DNA from 3 places in the Bacteroides sp. AM23-12 genome. Region 2 is predicted to be linked to each of the others. Evidence: riboswitches for the same ligand, from Rfam matches in the RefSeq annotation. Region 2 holds a riboswitch; each other region holds the start of a gene.
What was found. Region 2 has a riboswitch for thiamine pyrophosphate ahead of thiS (sulfur carrier protein ThiS). Riboswitches for the same ligand answer to the same signal wherever they lie in the genome.
Positions count from the first base shown of each region.

Region 1 (4,228 bases), on a different contig from region 2:
GCGAGTACTCTTATGAGAAACGCTTACGACGTCCAGTAAGTTCCAGCCATCGTAAATGGGAATGTTTTCTACAAAATTCTTGATACGGTTTTTGCTCCATGTCGCATTGATATCCCATTGGAACCATTTACAGGGCTTGATACCTAGCATCAGTTCGATTCCCATCCGGTAGCTGTCCGGAACGTTTTCTGTCAGGGCTTCACCGATATCGTTCAAAGCTCCGGTGAGGACAAGCTGGTCGGTATAATCCATGTAGTAGAAGTTGGCGCCTGCTGTCAGCCAATGATTGGCGAATGTGTATCCGGCTTCGTAGTCGAGCAGCTTTTCAGCTTTCGGATAACTGTCGGGATCGCCATCCGTATAATTATTTCTTGTCGGTTCTTTTTGAGCTACGGAGAAAGAAGCGTAGACACGGTGATTGGAGTTGATATTCCAGTTCAGTCCGACTTTCGGGTTGAAAAAGTCGAATTTCTTGTCTACGGCCAGCAGACGCAACGCACTTTTATTCCAGTCGTATTTGTCATTTGCTCCGTCGATGGTGTAGTCGATGTGCCGGTATTGCAGGTCGGCATAGGCACTTAGTCCTCCGGTAAGGTCGTAGCTTGCTTTCAGATAGATGTTACCGTCGGTTTTCTTCGATTGGTTGCGGTAGTATTCATGGGCGGGAGATAGTGCGCCGATGTAGTTCTTTACCCAAGTCACTTTCCCGAAGTTATTGCCCCGATATTGATTGATGCCTCCGCCCAAAGATGCCGTTAGTCGGTGGTTGGTATAATTGAGGGAGAAAACACCCCCGCCAAACTTATTATCCATTTTCTTCTGGCGGACCAGATCGCTTTCCGAAATTTCTTTTCCGTCTGTTGTAAAAGGTTTCAGACCGTATTCTACGAAAGATCTGTCTTCTTTATATTCCTCATAGTAGCCGTCACCTTTGGTGTAGTGCAGAGCTACGTTCAGATTCCATGCGGTGGAGAAAGTATGGTTGAAAAGGAGTTGATAATTCTTTTGCAGATAGTTATCCGTCTGGTCGGCATAATAATGTTTTTCATTATCGTCTCCGGTATATTCGCCGCAAGGGTTATACTGTCTTCCGTGTTCTTCCATTTCTGCTTTAGTAGCATATCCCCAGGCATGATACGTCTTTTCTTTTCCTGCGAATGCGATCAGTTTGACAGACGTATTTTCGGCGAAATATCCTCCTTGCAGATAGTAAGAGTTGAGATTGACGGAGGCACGGTCGATATATCCGTCCGTACCGATGTTGGAAAGTCGGGCATCGAATGTCCAGTGATTGTTCAGCAGTCCGGTTCCCACTTTTACAGTTTCCTTGTGGGTGTTGAAAGAACCATAGGAACCGTTGAACTCGGCATACGGTTTCATGGACGCGCCTTCGGTCTGCATATTGACACTGGCTCCGAAGGCACCGGCGCCGTTGGTCGATGTTCCTGCGCCACGTTGCACTTGCATATCCTTTACGGAAGAAGAGAAGTCGGGCATATTTACCCAGAACAGGTTGTGGCTTTCGGCATCGTTCATCGGGATGCCGTTTACAGTGATATTGATACGCGTGCCGTCAGTGCCTCGTACACGAAGAGTCGTATAGCCGATGCCCGATCCCGCATCCGATGTGGTCAGCGTGGAAGGAGTCATGCTCAGCAGGTAGGGAATATCCTGCCCGAAGTTCACTTTTTTAAGTTCGGCTTTGCCTATATTGGTAAATGCTACGGGAGTTTTTGCTGTAGCACGTGTGGATACTACCTGCACTTCTTGCAGGTTGATTACTTTCAGACTATCCTTTGCACTCGTTTGTGCATGGACAGGGAAGCCTGCGCCCAATAAGGCGACGGCCATCATCATCATTTTTTTCATCTTGCTTATTAATTAGTTCTCTACGCCGGCATTACCCGGTTCAGATTCTATGGGTATGTTCTCAGCCCGTCATGTTAAGGCACCCCTACTTAGTGAATCGTTGGCAAAATTACTGCTTTTGCGGGAGGAAAGCAAAAAAAACTTTTAGATTTGCTAAAAACAATATAACTTTGTAGTTTGTTGAAATATGACAAGTCAGCTATTTATTCATTTTAATATAATTATCAAATTATGCTACTATTATTTCAAGCGACAGCAACACAGCTTGCGGATTCTACACAAATCGTCGCAGATAAATTAATGGAAGAAGCGATAGCCAATGCGGACGGATTGGATAAGCTTTCTCTGATCACCCAGCAATTGGTAGATTTCGGTATCCGTGCCGGAGAACGCATCCTGATTGCAACCCTTGTCTTCATTGTCGGACGCTTCCTCATCTCGATGCTCAACCGATTTGTCGGACGTCTGATGGACAGGAGAAAGGTGGATATAAGCATCAAGACTTTTGTGAAGAGTCTGGTAAATATTCTGCTGACCATTCTGTTGATTATCTCCGTAGTCGGTGCTCTGGGAGTCGAAACAACTTCTTTTGCAGCCCTGTTGGCTTCTGCCGGTGTGGCTGTCGGTATGGCGTTGTCCGGTAACTTGCAGAACTTTGCCGGCGGACTGATCGTATTGCTTTTCAAGCCTTATAAGGTAGGAGATTGGATTGAAAGTCAGGGAGTTTCCGGAACGGTCAAGGAAATACAGATATTTCACACCATTCTGACTACCGGAGATAATAAAGTGATTTATATACCGAACGGTGCAATGAGCAGCGGAGTGGTGACAAACTATAATACACAGACAACGCGCCGTGTAGAATGGATTGTTGGCGTGGATTATGGAGAAGATTATAATAAGGTACAGCAGATTGTCCGTGATATACTGACGGCCGACAATCGTATTCTGACTGATCCCGCCCCGTTTATTGCCCTTCATGCGCTGGATGCCAGCAGTGTGAATGTGGTAGCCCGTGTGTGGGTGAATACGGCAGATTACTGGGGAGTTTATTTTGATATAAACAAGACTATTTATGAAACCTTTAATGAAAAAGGCATCAACTTCCCGTTCCCGCAACTTACCGTGCATCAGGGAAACTGATCACTATAAGATATATACTAAAACGAGAGAGTTTCACTTCGGTGAGACTCTCTCGTTTTATATGAACAAATTGTCTGGTGTGATTGGAAAATTTCTTTTTTATTTGATGCCAAAGTCTTCTGCAAATTCATATCGGTCTTCTTTGATCCCCAGTACATGGTTGATTTTCCTTCTTTTTTCAAGGTCCTTAAAGTAGCTTTCTACTACCTGATAGAGATCAAAATTACTGGTTGATCCTGCGGCAAGATCGAGTGACTCCACCATTTTCTCTACTGCCTGGTGGATTTTCCCTGCGTCTATCAGATGCAGTTCGTTGCTGTGTATTAAATATTTCTCCATAACTGCAATGTTTTAATGTTATATTGTTATAACGTATCATAGTGATGGAAAGTTCAATCCCCGAATCTTCATTGCGTCTTGTTGTCAATCACATTTTAACAGACAAATAGGTTAGAATCTAATGTCAGATTTTGGCGAGTGCCTGTTCCAGATCGGCTATCAGGTCATTGATATGTTCCGTTCCGATGGATAGACGTACAGTGCCCGGATAAATCTCCTGTTCTGCAAGTTCCTGCGCATTAAGTTGCGAGTGTGTGGTACTTGCCGGATGGATGACTAGTGATTTCACGTCAGCTACATTGGCCAGCAACGAGAAAATCTCCAGACTGTCGATGAAGCGGTGTGCTTCTTCCTGTCCTCCTTTTACTTCAAACGTAAAGATGGAGCCTGCACCATTCGGGAAATAGCGTTGATAGAGTGCATGATCCGGATGATCGGAGAGTGACGGATGATTGACTTTCTTCACCTTCGGATGATTATTCAGGAAGTTCACCACTTTTAGCGCGTTTTCTACATGACGTTCTACACGCAAAGAAAGTGTTTCCAGCCCTTGCAGCAGGATGAAGGCATTGAACGGACTGATCGTTGCTCCCGTATCCCGTAGCAAAGTGGCACGAATGCGGGTGACGTAAGCAGCCGGACCGGCAGCGTCTACAAAGCGTACTCCGTGGTAACTCGGATCGGGCTCTGTCAACTGTGGGAATTTACCCGAAGCTACCCAGTCGAATTTACCGGAGTCAACGATTACTCCTCCCAAGGAACTGCCATGACCACCAATGAATTTGGTTGCGGAGTGCACTACAATGTCTGCTCCGTGTTCGATGGGGCGGATTAAGTAGGGAGTGCCGAATGTATTGTCTATAATTAATGGAATTTT
Region 1 covers NZ_QTLF01000020.1:70,229-74,456, reverse strand. Annotated here, with positions in the region: gene DW640_RS15950 (TonB-dependent receptor) at 1-1,869, opposite strand, end outside; TPP riboswitch at 1,870-1,966, opposite strand; gene DW640_RS15945 (mechanosensitive ion channel family protein) at 2,101-3,012, shown strand; gene DW640_RS15940 (hypothetical protein) at 3,112-3,351, opposite strand; gene DW640_RS15935 (O-acetylhomoserine aminocarboxypropyltransferase/cysteine synthase family protein) at 3,476-4,228, opposite strand, start outside.
Region 1: it holds a riboswitch for thiamine pyrophosphate, as region 2 does, so the genes downstream of both, DW640_RS15950 (TonB-dependent receptor) here and thiS (sulfur carrier protein ThiS) in region 2, are expected to answer to the same signal.

Region 2 (4,228 bases):
ATAGAATTTTATTATCGTATTATTAAGAATAGTGAAACAAACACTACTCCCTACTTATTACCTATTACTTATCACCTATTACTTATTCCAAAAATGCAGTTAAAGGTGAACTTGCTTCTGCTATAAAGTTATCAGCCTGCAGACCCAGTCCTGCTTCGTATGCCCGTCTTCCGGCTTCGGTGGCGGCTTTGAAGGCCAACGCCATTTCTACCGGATTGCCTGCTACGGCGATGGCGGTATTTACCAGTACGGCAGAAGCTCCCAGTTCCATTGCTTCGGCAGCGTGGCTCGGTGCACCGATTCCGGCATCTACGACAACGGGGATACCGGCCTGTTCGATAATAATCTGCAGGAATTCTTTGGTTTGCAGTCCTTTGTTAGTTCCGATGGGAGCACCCAGCGGCATTACGGTAGCGGCACCGGCTTCTTCCAGTCGTTTGCAGAGCACAGGGTCGGCCTGGCAATAGGGTAATACGATGAAGCCCAGTTTGACAAGCTGTTCTGTAGCCTTCAGGGTTTCGATAGAGTCGGGGAGCAGATAGCGCGGATCCGGATGGATTTCCAGTTTCAGCCAGTTGGTACCAAAAGCTTCACGTGCCATCTGTGCGGCGAAAACAGCTTCTTCCGCATCGCGTACTCCCGATGTGTTGGGTAGCAACTGGATATTCGGATGAATAATATGTTTCAGCATGTCGTCTTCTTTGTCATCCATGTCGATGCGCTTCATTGCTACGGTTACCATTTCAGTGCCCGATGCCAGAATGGCTTGTTCCATTACTTCATTGGAATTGAATTTTCCTGTACCCAGAAAAAGGCGGGAGTCGAACTCACGGCCTGCAATTACTAACTTTTCCACTTTTCAATTATTTTATTTGATTATACATTTCATGTTCAAAATCTTTCGTGTTTCCGCTGCCGGATCCTCCGCCCGAAGAATCGTTCCGGAAAGTGCTATTCCGTTCACTCCGGTTTCGAGTATGGCGGGTATATCCTCACAGGTGATTCCTCCGATGGCTACTACCGGCAGTTCGATATTCGCTTCTTTCATCTGAGATAAAATAGCGGCATAACCTTCCAGTCCCAGAACAGGACTCAGGTTTTTCTTTGTAGTGGTAAACCGGAAAGGACCGATGCCGAGGTAATCCGCTCCGGCACGGTAGTGCTGTACGACATCTTCGAATGTATTTGCCGTACCTCCGATAATAAATGCTTCTCCAAGTAATTGTCGTGCCTGATCTATCGGCATGTCTTTTTTGCCCAGATGCACTCCGTCCACTTCCAGCTTTTTGGCAAGTTCGACGTGATCATCCAGAAGTAAGATCGCTTCTTTTTCTTTGCAGAGAGGCTTTAGTTGGAGGGCAACAGCTTCCACCTCTTCATACGGAGCTTCCTTCATGCGTAGCTGAATCCATTTACATCCTCCTTCAAGTGCCATGAGTGCCGATTCGAAATAAGTATACCGATCGGTCTGGTGGGTGATAAATTGTAGACTGACCATACTTTTACCCTCCACAAGCCGCTTTGATGACCACGAGGTTATCATTCTCCTGTAATGCGAATTTTTCCCATTCGGAACGTGGAATCATTTTGTTGTTTACGGCAATAGCGATGCCTTGTGCTGGAAGTTCCAGTTGGGCAGCCAGTTGTGTAAGGGTAGAAGCAGGAATCATTTCCACCTCTTTGTTGTTAACTTGTACTTTCATTGTCCTATCAGTATTAATAAGTTGAAAGTAAATACAAAGAGCGTGCTTATATAGAAAGGCGATAAGAAAGAAACACAATCCCTACGTCAGTGCTAACTGCCTCAGGTTCCTAGGGTATAATCTCAGCCCCTCTTTGGGGCACCCCTTTGTCTTTACGGGAGCAAAGTAAGCGAAAAAGAAACAAAGATTCATCAAATTATCCGGTTTTTTTTCATTTTTCTTCCGATTCCCGTTTTTTGATAGGATGAGAAAAGACAAACCGTGCTCCGTTCTTATAATTCTTGTCAATCCAGATATCGCCTCCCATGCGTTGTATGGTCAGTTTGCAGATTGCCAGTCCCAAGCCTGTTCCCTGCACAAATTCGTTGAGCTTCTCAAAACGCTGGAATACCAGTTCCTGCTTGTCTTCGGGGATGCCCGAGCCTGTATCGGTCACAGAGAACAGCATACACTGGTCTTCTTCATCTATTTCATAATTCAGCGTGATACTTCCGCCGTCGGGAGTAAACTTCAACGCATTGTTCAGTAAGTTGATGATAACCTGCTGCAAACGTAGCGGATCGGTATAGAGCATATAAGGCTCTTTCGGCATCTGAAGCCTGACATCTATATCTCTTGTCCGGTTCTTTCTGGTCAGTGTGATCATGTTCTGGCAATGATTTACCAGTTCGCACCATTCATACTTGAACAGCAGTTTGCCTGATTCCAGACGTGATACATCCAGTACATCACTGATCAGTTGCAATAACAATTCGGAATTAGTCTGGATGATATCCGCATATTCCTTCTGCTCGTCCGTTGTTTCCACGGTATCGATCAGCAGGCTGGAAAAGCCGACAATGGCGTTCAGCGGTGTCCGTATTTCGTGGCTCATATTTGATACGAAGGCACTTTTCAGTTGATTGGCTTCTTCGGCACGCTCTTTGGCATAACGTAGTGCAATTTCCGATAATTCCAGTTTCTTTTTATCTTCCCTTAGTTGGGCTGTAGTCTTCTCAAGGTGATTCTTTAAGATTTTTGTCCGGTAATAATAATACAGTGAGATAAACAGTCCGCCTATCAGTACAAGGAAGGTAAACAGGATGAATTGCACTTCCGTCCGATATGCCTGAAAGAAAGACACCTGTTGGTTGATGATAAGTGAATTGAAAGGTAGTTTCTTGTCCTGAAATCCCCATTCATGCAGTTTGTTGGCATCAAATTTGTATCTGTTGGGCAACAAATGAATGTGGCCGACATTGTTTTTCCCCTTGTCCAGAAATTGATAAGCCTGTTCTCCCATGCTTCTCCCTATCCCGTCGTATTGGGGGATATATCCTCCGATTGCCCAATAACCGATGGCGGTAGCAGTCAGGCTGAAAACAGGCAACTCTGGATTCGCTTTGGAGAAAGCATATACAGAGTTGTTCATATACGTTATGCCCCGATTGTCAATTCTCCAGATACCCAGTAGTGCAACCGAATTTTTGGGGACATCGCGTAGTTGTTTGGCGGCAGCATCAAGGGTGTGGATACGGCCGTCAATATAGGTCGTCGATATTTCCGGATAGCGTTTCATATTCTTTTTTACCCACGCTTGTTCGGCAAGTCCGTTGTAGGTGTTGTCCGAGATGAACACTAAATGCTCCATATCCGGATAAAAGCTTCGCATCATTTCTATGTCCTTATCGATATCATATTCATATGTGTTACAGTATATTATATTGTATTTGTTCATTCTTTCCGTTAAGTCGATACTCTGAGGTTCATAAGTCCGTATATCAATAGAGTCTTCCGGAATACGGATGCCGTTGCGCGATGCCATAGCGCAAAATACGGGCAGTTGTCTGTACTTCTCGTCTTCGAGGTGCAGGAAACTGCTCCACGCTTCGCCACCCAGCAGGATAACCAGCTTGGCGTTCGGATGTTTGTCCAGAATGTTGGTAAGTCTTTTTTTCCATTTTCTGGATTGATTGAGGTCGGTAACATTCATGTTTTCTACGATGGTGGAATACTTGCCACCCAGTTGGCGGTACGTTTCTACGAACGTGTTGATATTATCGTAGGTATATTTAGTATCGGAATTATAGGACGTCACGAAAAGAATCTCCTCTTCCGGTTCTTCCGGAATAGCCGCATTGCCTGTAAAGGAGAATAAAAGAAAGGAAATAACGTAGACAATGCGCCATTTTTTATTTTTTAGCTGAAGTGTCATAATTGTCTGTTTTGATTTTCGGCTATTGCAAAAATACAAATTATGCCTTTGAAATACAATAGATAGTTTAGTTTTTTATGCTAGAAAAAAGGCCGCTGTGAAATTCACAACGACCTTTTCAATAGTATAGTTTAGCTTAATTTTAATGAGTCCGGTTACATTCGTTTTTCTACCACATCCCAGTCGATGATGTTCCACAGGGCGTTTACGTGGTCGGCGCGGCAGTTCTGGTAGTCCAGATAGTAGGAGTGTTCCCACACATCAAAACCCAGAAGTGGTTTCAGTCCGGCGCGTACAGGGTTACTGCCGTTTCCTTCTTTGGTGATATGCA
Region 2 covers NZ_QTLF01000004.1:78,684-82,911, reverse strand. Annotated here, with positions in the region: gene thiC (phosphomethylpyrimidine synthase ThiC) at 1-2, opposite strand, end outside; gene DW640_RS05610 (thiazole synthase) at 83-856, opposite strand; gene DW640_RS05605 (thiamine phosphate synthase) at 869-1,498, opposite strand; gene thiS (sulfur carrier protein ThiS) at 1,503-1,703, opposite strand; TPP riboswitch at 1,765-1,859, opposite strand; gene DW640_RS05595 (HAMP domain-containing sensor histidine kinase) at 1,915-3,897, opposite strand; gene DW640_RS05590 (superoxide dismutase) at 4,053-4,228, opposite strand, start outside.

Region 3 (4,228 bases), on a different contig from region 2:
TAGATAACGCACTGATTATAAACTAATAAAGAGGTGACAGCACAGCGTGACGGCATTGTGACAGCATATTTTGCTATCACAATGTCGTCACGCTGTGTTATTATATCCTGCTACAATAATATACTGACCTCTTGGAATGATAAGTCAGGAATACCTTAGCTTAGTTAGTTTCCATGCAATGAAACTATAGTTCCAAAGCCTTGAAACCAATAGTTTCAAGCTGAAGAAACTTTAGTTCCAAACTGCAGAAACTAAAGTTTCAAGCGCTGGAAACTCTAGTTCCAAGACCGTGAAACTAAAGTTTCATTAGGCAAAAAAATAATAGTTCCACAGTAGGAAACTATCAGTAGTAAGGCAGATGAAAGAATATTTTTCCGGAACAGGGATTTAATAAGCAAGGAATACTAAATATTCTCCTGTACAATGAATGGTAAACTCATCTGCTGTTGCTTCATTAAGTGTTCCCTGCCACCAGTTGCTGAAGTCGCTTAGCGGATAAAACAATCCTTCTCCTTTTAATCCTTCAGCTCCAAAATTGATGATAGAGACCTGCTGACCGGGATGTGAGGCAAAACTTTGCGTATCACTCACAGGAATAAATGTCCCGTAATCAGTGACTGTCCGTACTTCCATACCACTTCTCATATACTCCATGAGCAGGCTGATGTTTCCTAACGTATGATCTTCCCGTTTGCCGGTAGCACCTACGATGGCGATTTTCCGTATCCCTTTACTTTGCAGATAATGGACAGCTTTGGTCTGATCATTCGTCTCCTGATCCGAAATTTGAAGGATAATAGAGGAAAAACGCTTTTTATATTCCGGCAGGAGCGAGTCTCCATCGCCTATAATCACGTCGGGAGTATGTCCGCGGGAAATATATTCATTGGCGGCCCCGTCGCAACAAACGACGAATTGGGCTTCTGCCAAAAGACGCAGGGGAAGTTCGTGCGCAGGATATTCACCGTTGGCAAGTATGACGGCTTGGGGTATATAGTGTTCGTTTATCATTGCATGTTCATTATTTTTTTCCATTTGAAGTAGCCAAAGATAGCTATAATGGAGTAAAGTCCGTACAATGCGGAGGTGAAATAGAGATCTTTATAGATATAAAGTCCGCAACAGACGATGTCGACAAGAATCCAGGCAAACCATTGCTCGATGTATTTGCGTGCCAGCATCCACATTCCGACAATGCTCAACGCCGTTGTGAAACTGTCCAGCCACGGAACGTTACTGTCTGTGTATTCGATAAGTATCCGGGCGATGCCGACGAAAGACACGATAAACACAAGGAATAGTGGCAGATAGCATTTCCACGGGGTATGTATAATGGGGAGACTTTTCTTTTCCCCGTGTCCCCACATCCAGAAGAACCATCCGTAGATGGCAGCTATCAGATAGTAGATGTTGATGCCGAAGTCGGCATACAACCCCGCGTCGTAATAAACAAAGATATAAATGGCCGGCATGATGATGCCCGCCAGCCACAGATAGATACTGGCGCGATACTCCAGCCACAGGTAGATAATACCGATAAACGTACCGAATATCTCCAGATAATTCATTTCCATATTTGCTTATTTATTCGTTCTCTACGCCGGCATTACCCGGATCAGATTCTATGGGTATGTTCTCAGCCTGTCATGTTAGGGCACCCCTATTGCGTGAATCGGCGGTAAAATTACGAATTTAGCAGAAGGAAAACAAGGAATCATGTAAAAACAAGTCCTCCGTTGAAAAAACGAAGAGGAGATTTCAGCGGCATTTTTGCAATGCCGTGAAATCTCCTCTTCTCCTCATTTGTCGTGTATTATAAAACTTCTTTTTCTTTGGTCAGTTGCTCTTCATATAGCGTGTTACCGATCGTATATTTGAGGCTGAACTTTTTGGCGGTTGTGTTGTAGGTACTTTCTCCTGAGTCGATAATTACCGGTCCGTTTTCAGCATCCCATGCTTTGATCAAAACTTTCTTTACATCATTAGTGCCTTCCACTATCTGATCCGTGATGGTCAGTTCTATTGTACCCGTTTGGATATCAGCTTTCTCGTCGCTCTCGTTGTTCATGGCATAGAATAGTCTGACAGTGTTGACTCCGGTAGGCTTAATCGTTTTAGGCTTCTGAATCGTCTTCGGAGTTTCTCCTTCTAAGGTGGTATGCCCACTCATCTGGTAACTGCCCGAATAGTCATTCTTTAATTTTAATAGAATCAACATTTTATATCCGGATTCACTTATCGGATATCCTGTTGTACTTTCTATTTCGACGGGGATGACGTATGACTGGTCAATCTTCAGACTTGCTGTCTTTATCAACACAGGAACTTCGGCGGAAATACCTTCAGCGTGCTTGATTACCGTATTCTCCAAAGAAGGAATGGAATATAAATCAGTATCCAGTGATTTATAATATTTGTCCTCATTCAGAACGGTCCAGTATTTTTTATTGTAAATATCTACCAACTCTTCGTTGATCTTCATTTTTACGTTCACATCTCGGTCTAATGCTAATGTACCGGAACTGCTGACCGTGAAATAAGTTTTCACTTCTTCGTTACTGTAGCTTACTTCTGTGGTCCATACTCGGTTGTAAGCACCGATCAGGTAGATTTCTTTCTGATATTGTTCTTTTTCAAGCAGGTCTTTTTCACAAGAAGTGATGGAGAGCGTTAACAAAGAACAGACCACTATTTTGTATATTGATCTCATTATATGTTCAATTTTATATGATTAATAATCAGTTATATGATAGAAAGGGGAAAGTTACCAATCTCCGAATCCGTCCCATCCTGGATTTTGTTTCAGTTTGGCATTTTTATCCAATACGGCTCTCGGAATAGGATAGAAGTACATCTTCCTGTCAAAGCTGCGTAATGCATACTTATGAACTACATTGACAACAGTATAGAATTGGTCTCTTTCGGTTGTCTTCTTGGTAACGTCCATACCTTGTACCGGTTTGTTTTCTTCTGTTTCTGCTAGTCCCCAACGACGCAGGTCATGATATCTTCTTCCTTCGCACGCAAATTCGATCATGCGTTCGCGGATGATTAACTGACGCATCTTCACTTGATCGCTGGCATCGGCAAGGGTGATGCCCGGCAATCCGGCACGGTAACGAATCATGTTGAAGTAGTACATGATTTCCTCCGGATTATACAAAACATGATAAGTGGTGTTATCTGCCGCTTCCGTATATTCCGGTTCTCCTTTCAGTTCATTCAATGCTTCTACATAGTTCAACAGTATTTCCGCATATCTGAATACAGGGAATGTTTTCGGTTTTATTTTAGCACCTGTATGACTGGTACAGTTATCCTCCGGATGGATATATTTCTTTAGAGTATATCCCGTTAAGTTATAGTCTTCTGGATTGGCAGCCTGTTTTGCACAGTTGCCATTCACGTAATATCCTGCTGTAAAGTTAGTCACGTTGGGAGCTTCGGTTCCTGTTACCGAAGTTGCGGGCCAGAAACATTCACAGAATCCGATAGATGCGTAGAAACGCGGTTCGCGGTCCAGATACATTTTGGCAACGGTTGGTCTCAGCTCATATCCTGTGGCGATGGTAGGTACAGTACCCGCTTCTTCATAATAATCAGGTTGTTGCACATAATCTTCTCCATCTTTCATGTAGTAGGCATCTATGAGTTTCTGAGTGATTCCTAAGCCGTTCCATCCTCCCAGTTTCAACGGGAAGGCGATTGAAATGATGTTGTTGTTCAAGGGAGTAGCATAAATAAGTTCAGGGTTTTTCACAGCCAGTGCTTCTCCATTGAACATGTCTATATACGAATGGTAAGGATCGATTCCTCCTACTCCTAACGGGAATTCCGCTTGTGACGCCTGAGAGGATGCATACGTGTTTTCATCGCTGGGTACAGTGTATAATGAGTAAATACCGCTATCGATAATTCTCTTGGAGGCAGCAGCTGATTTCGCCCATTTCACCGGGTCATATTGCTGGGCTATCATGTTTCGTCCGTCGGAAGTGGTCCAGTCGGCATAATATTGATTGCCGTTGTACCACTTGGAAGCTTGATAAAGCCGGACACGTGACATGAGGGCGGCTGCCGCATATTTGGTAGGACGTTCGAATTGAGTGCTCGGGCGCGTCGGGTCCAGTAGACTGTAAGCTTCTTCGAGGTCTTTGCAGATATATTCCACACATTCATCGTACGTGTTACGTTCGAATGACAAGTTTTCAATGTTTTCATCTACCGACAG
Region 3 covers NZ_QTLF01000020.1:84,316-88,543, reverse strand. Annotated here, with positions in the region: gene DW640_RS15985 (thiamine diphosphokinase) at 388-1,011, opposite strand; gene pnuC (nicotinamide riboside transporter PnuC) at 1,008-1,574, opposite strand; TPP riboswitch at 1,577-1,672, opposite strand; gene DW640_RS15975 (BT_3044 domain-containing protein) at 1,814-2,710, opposite strand; gene DW640_RS15970 (RagB/SusD family nutrient uptake outer membrane protein) at 2,765-4,228, opposite strand, start outside.
Region 3: it holds a riboswitch for thiamine pyrophosphate, as region 2 does, so the genes downstream of both, pnuC (nicotinamide riboside transporter PnuC) here and thiS (sulfur carrier protein ThiS) in region 2, are expected to answer to the same signal.